2 linked regions of the Variovorax paradoxus genome follow. The protein of the gene in region 1 interacts with the protein of each later gene in a pairwise test. Links are inferred from orthologs where the notes say so. Each region holds a gene or a part of one and is shown on either strand. Other genes may lie near its edges.

Region 1 (4,091 bases):
GCAAGGCAGTGCCCTTGGAGTCGTCGCTGCCGCTGGCGCCTGCAAGGCCTTGCATGCGCTTGAGCGTTGCAGCGCGGTCGGCGGCGGCCTGTTTGGCGGCAGCCTCGGCTTTTTTCGCCTCCGCCTGTTTGGCTTCGGCTTTCTTGGCTTCGGCCTGCTTGGCTTCTGCCTCCTGCTGCTGCTTTTTCTGCTCGGCCAGCTTCTTCTGCTGTTCCTTCTTGCGCTCGGCTTCGTCTTCGGCGCGCTGCTTGGCCTCGAGCTCTTTCTTGCGCTGCTGTTGCTGGCGCTCGAGCTCTCGCTCTTTCTGTTCTTTTTCTTCCTTGAGCTTCTTCTCGCGCTCGAGTGCGATGTCAGGGGCGCGCGGCGGCGGCGCGGGCTCGGGCGCCTTTACCTGGGGCGGCGGCGGCGGTGGCGGCGGTGCGGGAGCAGGCGGCGGAGGCGCGGGAGCAGGCGTAGGGGCTTGCGGTGCGGACAGGCGCGGTGCGGCCTGCTGCACGGTGGAAGACCACAGCTCGGCATCGACTGCGCCCTCGTCGGGGTCGCTGCGCCAGCGCACTCCCCACGTGAGCGCAGCGATGAGCAGCGCATGCGCGACCAATGCCAGCAGCACCGCACGTGGCGTGCCGCGTTGCGGCGGTGGTGCGAACTCGGGGCGATCCAGGGCGAGCGACATGCCTTATTTGCCACCCGTGGTGGTAACGGACAGGCCCACGCGCTCGATGCCGCTGCGCTTGAGCTGGTTCATCGCCTTCACGACGGTTTCGTACTTGACGGATTTGTCGGCGCTGATGACCACCGGGCGCTGGTCGTCGCCGCCTTGGGCGGTCTTGGCCGCGGAGCCGATCTGGGTCATGGGAACGGACGTGCCGCCGCTGCCGGCGGACGAGTCTTTCTTGATCTGCACTTCGTCGTCGCTCTTGATGACGATCTCGATGGGCTTGTCGGGCTGCTTGTTGGCACGGTCGACCGAGGGCAGGTTGATCACGCTCGGCGTGATGAGCGGCGCGGTGACCATGAAGATGATCAGCAGCACCAGCATCACGTCGATGAACGGGACCATGTTGATCTCGTTGATCGTGCGGCGGCCTCGGCCCCGGGATGAAACGGCGGGCATGCGCTTGGCCTCCGTTCAGCGGTTGCCCGGAGTCGCCGAAGCCGCCGTCGCGCTCGCGGCCGGATGGGCCGAGAGGTTGCGCTGCAGGATGTTCGAGAACTCCTCGATGTAGGTTTCGAGCGCAATGGCGATCTTGTCGATTTCGCGCGCAAAGCGGTTGTAGCCCACCACCGCCGGAATGGCGGCGAACAGGCCGATGGCGGTGGCCACCAGTGCTTCGGCAATGCCGGGCGCAACGGTGGCCAGCGTCACTTGGGCCAGCGCGGCCAGGCCGGTGAAGGCATGCATGATCCCCCAGACCGTGCCGAAGAGGCCGACGTAGGGCGATACCGAACCGACGGTGGCCAGGAACGACAGGTTTTGCTCGGCCGCGTCGAGTTCGCGCTGGAAGCTCGCGCGCATGGCGCGGCGGGCGCCGTCGAGCAGCGTGGGGGCGTCGCTCACGTGGCGCTCGCGCAGCTTCTGGTATTCGCGCATGCCCGAAGCGAAGATGCGCTCCATGGGGCCGGCGAACTTGGCATTTTGGGCGGCCGAGGCAAACAGCTCGTTCAGGCTGGTGCCCGACCAGAACTCGCGCTCGAAGTCGTCGTTCAGCGCGCGCATGCGGCGCAGTGCAAAGTATTTGCGGATGATCGCGGCCCAGCTGGCAATCGAGACGATTACCAGCAGCAGCACGACCAGTTGGACCACGAAGCTCGCGTGGAGGAGGAGATTGATGATCGAGAGGTCTTGGTTCATGGCTTGAAAGGTTGAGTCATGGAGCCGCCGGAGCGCTCGAGGGTTCCCGAAACTTGGGCCGGTATGCGCGCGGGGCGCAATGTGGTGGCGTCCACCCAGCCGATGCGGATGGTGCCTTCGCACAGCAGGACGGGCGCCGCAGCCCCCGTTCGCTCTTGCTCTGTTTTTGATAGCACCTGTTGACCGATTATCAACGACGCCGTACCCATTTGTCGGAGATCGGCTGTAACCAGCAGTTCGTCGTCGAGGCGGGAGGGGCGATGGTATTTGAGCTGCGTTTCGCTCACCACGAACTGTCCGCCGGTTTCCTCGCGCAGCTTTCGCTGCTCCACGCCCAGCGAGCGCAGCCATTCGGTTCGGCCGCGCTCCATGAACTTGAGGTAGTTGGCATAGAACACGATGCCGCCGGCATCGGTGTCTTCCCAGTAGACGCGAATTGGAAACGCGTAGCTCATCGGGCCGGGTTCGCGATCATCGCCCGCAGGCGTTCGATGGATTCCTCAAGATGCGCCATCGAACTGGCGGTGGAAAAGCGCACGAACTTGCTGGTTTCGGCTGTGCCGAAATCGCGGCCGGGGGTCACGGCCACATGGGCGCGCTTCATGGTTTCGAAGGCGAAATCCCAACTGCCCGAAATGCCGAGCTTCTCGGCGACGCTGGTGCAGTCGGCCCAGGCGTAGAAGGCGCCATCGGGCACCACCGGCACGTTGAGGCCAAGCGCGTCGAGCTGCGGAATGAACCAGTCGCGGCGCGCCTTGAACTCGGCGCGGCGGCGTTCGTATTCGGCAATGCTCGGCTCTTCGAAGCAGGCCAGCGCCGCATATTGCGACACGGTGCTGGGGCAGATGAAGAGGTTTTGCGCAAGCCGCTCGACCGCGGGCACCAGTGCTTCGGGCACCACGAGCCAGCCGAGGCGCCAGCCGGTCATGTTGAAGTACTTGCTGAAGCTGTTGATGCTGATGACGTTGTCGTCGATGGCGAGCGCCGTCTGGCCGAAGGCATCGTCGTACGAGAGGCCGAGGTAGATCTCGTCGATCAGCGTGATGCCGCCACGCTGCGACACCACGTTGTGGATGCGGCGCAGCTCGTCGGGCGCAATCGAGGTGCCCGTGGGGTTGGAAGGCGAGGCGAGCAGCACGCCGCGCGTCTTGCCGGTCCACGCGGCTTCGACCTTGGCGGCGGTGAGCTGAAAGCGCTCTTCAGCCGTCGTGGGGATCAATACGGCGGTGCCGTCCGCTGCGCTCACGAAGTGGCGGTTGCAGGGATAGCTCGGGTCGGGCAGCAGGATTTCGTCACCGGATTCGATGAGCGCCAGGCAGGCCAATTGCAGTGCGGCCGATGCACCGGCCGTCACCACGATGCGGCGCGCAGGCACGTCGACGCCAAAGCGCTGTGCATACCAGCCGCTGATGCGCTCGCGCAAATGATCGAGCCCCGTGGCCTGCGTGTACTGCGTGGCGCCGGCACGCACCGCGCGTGCGGCGGCTTCCTGCACCAGCGGCGGCGCGGTGAAGTCGGGCTCGCCGATGTTCAGGAAGATCATCGGCCGGTCGGTATGGGCCACTTCGCGCGCCAGCACGCCGGCGGCCTTGGCAACCTCCATCACATAGAACGGTTCGATGCGCTGTGCGCGCGCCGAGATTCTCACGTTCTTGCCTTGCCGGAAGTGCGGTCGGCCTCCACCTCGGCCGCGCGCAGTTGCGGCGCCAGGCCGTTGAGCACCGCGTTCACGTACTTGTGGCCGTCGGTGCCGCCGAATTCCTTGGCAAGCTCGATGCACTCGTTGAGCACCACGCGCCATGGCACGTCCAGGCAGTGCTGAAACTCGTACACGCCGATCCACATCACGGCGTGCTCGATGGGCGATATCTCTTCGAACTTGCGGTCCAGCAGCGGGCGGATCAGCGCGTCGAGCTGCTCCGCACCTTCGATGGCGCCGTGCAGCAGCGCGTCGTAATGCGCCGCGTCGGCCTTGTGGAAGCCTGCGAGGTCGCGCGTGAACTGGTCGATGGCGGCGGCGTCGTTGCGGCCCACCAGGTGCTGGTAGAGCGCCTGCAGCGCAAATTCGCGCGCGCGGCTGCGGTTGGACTTGGCCGAGGCCTTGCGTGCGCCGGTGCTGGTGAGGCCGGTGCGCGCCTGGCGCGGCTTGGCGCCTGCTGTCTTGTTGTTGTCTTCGGTCATTTGAGGGAGGCCAGCAATTGCGCCATCTCGACAGCCACCTGGGCCGCATCGCGGCCCT
Region 2 (4,081 bases), 4.5 Mb from region 1 along the record:
GCTTCACCTGGGGTGCGGTGCTATTGAATCTGTAGCGTATTGCGACGCCCCATGGACGGGCCGCAGTGCGACATCGACGTATAGAACAATGAAATCCTTCGCTTTTGTCTTTCCGGGTCAGGGCTCGCAGGCTGTCGGCATGCTGGACGCCTGGGGCGATCATCCGGCCGTGGTTGAAACCCTGCGTGAGGCCTCCGAAGCTCTCGGCGAAGACATCGCGGCGCTGATCAAGAACGGTCCCAAGGAAGAGCTGGCGCTTACCACCAACACCCAACCGGTAATGCTGGTGGCCGGTGTGGCCGCCTGGCGCGCCTGGCTGGCCGAAGGCGGCGCGGCCCCTTCCGTGGTGGCGGGGCATTCGCTGGGCGAATACTCCGCGCTGGTGGCTTCCGGCGTGCTCACGCTGGCGCAAGCCGCGCCGCTGGTGCGTTTTCGTGCTCGGGCCATGCAGCAGGCAGTGCCCGTGGGGGTTGGCGCGATGGCGGCCGTGCTCGGCATGGAATCCGGCAAAGTCGTGGCGGGTTGCGCGGAAGCTACCGCGTCCTTCGATGCCGGGAGCACCGAGATCGTCGAGGCGGTGAATTTCAACGACCCGATGCAAACCGTGATCGCGGGCAGCAAGGCGGCCGTCGACAAGGCCTGCGAGCTGCTCAAGGCCAATGGCGCCAAGCGTGCGCTGCTCTTGCCCGTGTCGGCGCCGTTCCATTCGAGCCTGATGAAGCCCGCGGCCGAAGCGCTGCGCGAAAAGCTCAGCACCATCACCCTCGCTGCGCCTCAGATTCCAGTACTCAACAATATCGACGTGGCTGTCGAAACCGACCCGGCCCGCATCCGCGAAGCCCTGGTGCGCCAGGCTGCCGGCCCGGTTCGCTGGGTTGAAAGCGTGCAGGCCTTGAAACTGCGCGGCGTAGCCGCCATCATCGAGTGCGGGCCCGGCAAGGTGCTGGCCGGAATGGCCAAGCGCATCGCCCCCGAGCTCGAAGCCGCATCGGTATACGACCCGGCAACGCTCGCGGACACCCGTCAACTGCTCGCCGCCTGAACGGCGAAAGGCCCGGATACTTCTTTTATGAGCATTCCCAAATTCGAAGGGCAAGTCGCCCTTGTTACCGGCGCGTCGCGCGGCATTGGCGCAGCAATCGCACTCGAGCTGGCACAGCGCGGCCTGAAGGTGGTCGGCACCGGTACCACCGAAGACGGTGCGGCAAAGATCACTTCGGCCCTCAGCGCCTTCGACGGCCGCGGCCGTGCACTCGACGTGAACGACGGCGCGGCTGTCGAGGCATTGATCGATGAAATCGTGAAGGCCTACGGCGCCATCCACGTGCTGGTCAACAACGCCGGCATCACGCGCGACACGCTCGCCATGCGCATGAAGGACGACGACTGGGATGCCGTGCTCGACACCAATCTCAAGGCGGTATTCGGCCTTTCGCGCGCCGTGATTCGCCCGATGATGAAGCAGCGGTATGGCCGCATCATCAGCATCACAAGCGTGGTCGGCGCTTCCGGCAATGCCGGCCAAGCCAACTACGCGGCAGCCAAGGCCGGTGTGGCGGGCATGACCCGCGCGCTGGCACGTGAACTCGGCAGCCGCAACATCACGGTCAACTGCGTTGCCCCCGGCTTCATCGAAACCGACATGACGGCCAGCCTGCCCGAAGCACAGCAACGGGCGCTGCTGCAGCAGATTCCGCTGGGCCACTTGGGCAAGCCGGCGGACATCGCGCATGCTGTAGCCTATCTCGCATCGCCCCAGGCTTCCTATGTGACGGGGCAGGAACTGCACGTCAACGGCGGCATGCACATGTAATAGCCGCAAGGCGCAATCTTTCCCCGCCCCGGGTGCACGGCAAATGCCACAATGCGCCCGGCTAAAATCCACCGATTACCTACAACCCTCAGAGGGAACCAAATGAGCGATATCGAAGCACGTGTCAAGAAAATCATCGCCGAGCAACTCGGCGTGGAAGAGTCCCAAGTAACGAACGAAAAGGCCTTCGTGGCCGACCTCGGCGCGGACTCGCTCGACACGGTCGAACTGGTGATGGCACTCGAAGACGAATTCGGCATTGAAATTCCGGATGAAGACGCCGAGAAGATCACCACGGTGCAAAACGCCGTCGACTACGCCACCAAGAATCAAAAGGCCTGATCGGGCCGGCTGCAACTGCGACGGCCGGCGGCGCTTCTATCCAGCCCCGTACGCGCCGCCAGCAGCTGTTCAGCGCTTCCAGAAAGGTTTGCCGGCATGACCAAACGCCGCGTCGTCGTGACCGGACTCGGTTGCATCGCTCCTGTCGGAAACACCGCAACCGAATCCTGGGCCAACCTGTTGGCCGGGAAGTCGGGTATTGCGAACATCACCGCTTTCGATGCAAGCGCCTTCGCCTGCAAGTTCGCAGGTGAGGTGAAGGGTTTCGACATCACCCAATACATCTCGGAGAAAGAAGCGCGCCACATGGACCGCTTCATTCATCTGGGGCTTGCCGCCGCCATGCAGGCGGTGCAAGACAGCGGACTGCCGACCGGCGAAGCGCTGTCGTACGAAGAAGCCGTGCGCATCGGATGCAACATCGGCTCGGGCATCGGCGGCTTGCCGATGATCGAAGAAACGCACGGCGAATATGCGAGCCGCGGTCCGCGCCGCATTTCGCCGTTCTTCGTGCCGGCTTCCATCATCAACATGATCTCGGGCCACGTCTCGATCAAGTACGGCTTCAAGGGCCCGAACATCGCCGTCGTGACCGCCTGCACCACGGGCCTGCACGCCATTGGCACGTCTGCACGCATGATCGAATACGGCGATGCCGACGTCATGATCGCGGGCGGCGCCGAGTCGACCATTTCTCCGCTCGGCATCGGCGGCTTTACAGCGCCGCGTGCACTGAGCACGCGCAACGACGATCCCGCCGCGGCCTCGCGTCCGTGGGACAAGGACCGCGACGGCTTCGTGCTCGGCGAGGGCGCCGGCGTGCTGGTGCTCGAAGAGTACGAACACGCCAAGGCGCGCGGCGCCAAGATCTATGCGGAAGTGGCGGGCTTCGGCCTGACCGGCGACGCATACCACATGACGGCTCCCGACGTCGACGGCCCGCGCCGCTCGATGGCCATGGCGCTCGCCAATGCAGGCGTGAATGCGGACCAGGTGCAGTATCTGAATGCCCATGGCACTTCCACGCAGATCGGCGACCTCAACGAGACCAATGCGGTCAAGCTTGCCTTCGGCGATCACGCGAAGAAGCTGGTCGTGAACTCGACCAAGTCGATGACCGGCCACTTGCTGGGCGGCGCCGGCGGCATCGAGTCGGTGTTCACGGTGCTCGCACTGCATCACCAGAAGAGCCCGCCGACGATCAACATCTTCAACCAGGATCCGGAGTGCGACCTCGACTACTGCGCCAATACGGCGCGCGATCTCAAGATCGATGTCGCGGTCAAGAACAACTTCGGCTTCGGCGGCACCAACGGCACGCTGGTGTTCAAGCGCGCTTGAGCCTTGCTCTTTCATGCACAGCGCGCCGTCGGTGACCTATCCGGTGGGGCGCTCGCGTGGCGCCACCCGGATTCTGATTGCCACGTGGGCCTTGGGCGCTTGCTGCGCAGGCCTTTCGTGCTATTTATTCGATAGTGCCGGCTGGCGCCAGTTGCTGCTGGTCCTGAGTGTGCTGTTCTCGGGTATTGCGGCTGCGGTCGGGCTGCGAAGCGATGGTGCCGGGGTTTTGCATTTCGACGGGCTCCACTGGGCCCTGACGGGCACGGACAGGGGCCGAGCCGTTCGGGCGGCGCGAGCTTCCGTGGCGCTCGATCTTCAATCGCTGCTCCTGGTCCGGCTGACCCAGCCAAGCCGTGCCGCACGGTGGATTTGGATCGAACAGCGCGCCATGCCGGAGCGCTGGCGCGATTTGCGCCGTGCGGTATATTCGCGCCCCCCTTCTGCATCGCCCGCCGGCGAGCCTTGGCGAGCGACCGCGCCCGCCGATGCGCCCTGACTGCTCGATGACCACTTCTCCGCCGCCAGTGCCCCCGGACTCCGGCTTGACCGATGTGTCCGCCGAGACGCCGCGCCCGGGCGAAGTCG

The links.
Region 2: the proteins of ybgC (region 1) and acpP interact in binary tests that used the Escherichia coli proteins (3 or more experiments, as listed by UniProt). The link is inferred for Variovorax paradoxus from one-to-one orthologs.

Annotation. Positions count from the first base shown.
Region 1 is NZ_CP123990.1:5,372,090-5,376,180, reverse strand. What follows is about bases 579-3,577. They hold ybgC (tol-pal system-associated acyl-CoA thioesterase), read right to left. Parts: upstream 2,308-3,577; coding sequence 1,849-2,307; downstream 579-1,848. Other genes in these bases: nusB (transcription antitermination factor NusB), read right to left, coding at 3,497-3,577; QHG62_RS25720 (pyridoxal phosphate-dependent aminotransferase), read right to left, coding at 2,304-3,500; tolQ (protein TolQ), read right to left, coding at 1,130-1,852; QHG62_RS25735 (ExbD/TolR family protein), read right to left, coding at 677-1,114; tolA (cell envelope integrity protein TolA), read right to left, coding at 579-673. Outside these bases: more of tolA, read right to left, coding at 1-578; more of nusB, read right to left, coding at 3,578-4,033; ribH (6,7-dimethyl-8-ribityllumazine synthase), read right to left, coding at 4,030-4,091.
Region 2 is NZ_CP123990.1:870,920-875,000, forward strand. Bases 547-3,535 are described here. They hold acpP (acyl carrier protein), read left to right. Parts: upstream 547-1,915; coding sequence 1,916-2,155; downstream 2,156-3,535. Other genes in these bases: fabD (ACP S-malonyltransferase), read left to right, coding at 547-1,042; fabG (3-oxoacyl-ACP reductase FabG), read left to right, coding at 1,070-1,813; fabF (beta-ketoacyl-ACP synthase II), read left to right, coding at 2,252-3,496. Also shown: QHG62_RS04120 (beta-ketoacyl-ACP synthase III), read left to right, coding at 1-35; more of fabD, read left to right, coding at 89-546; RNA polymerase sigma factor RpoE, read left to right, coding at 4,000-4,081. UniProt on the Escherichia coli protein: Carrier of the growing fatty acid chain in fatty acid biosynthesis.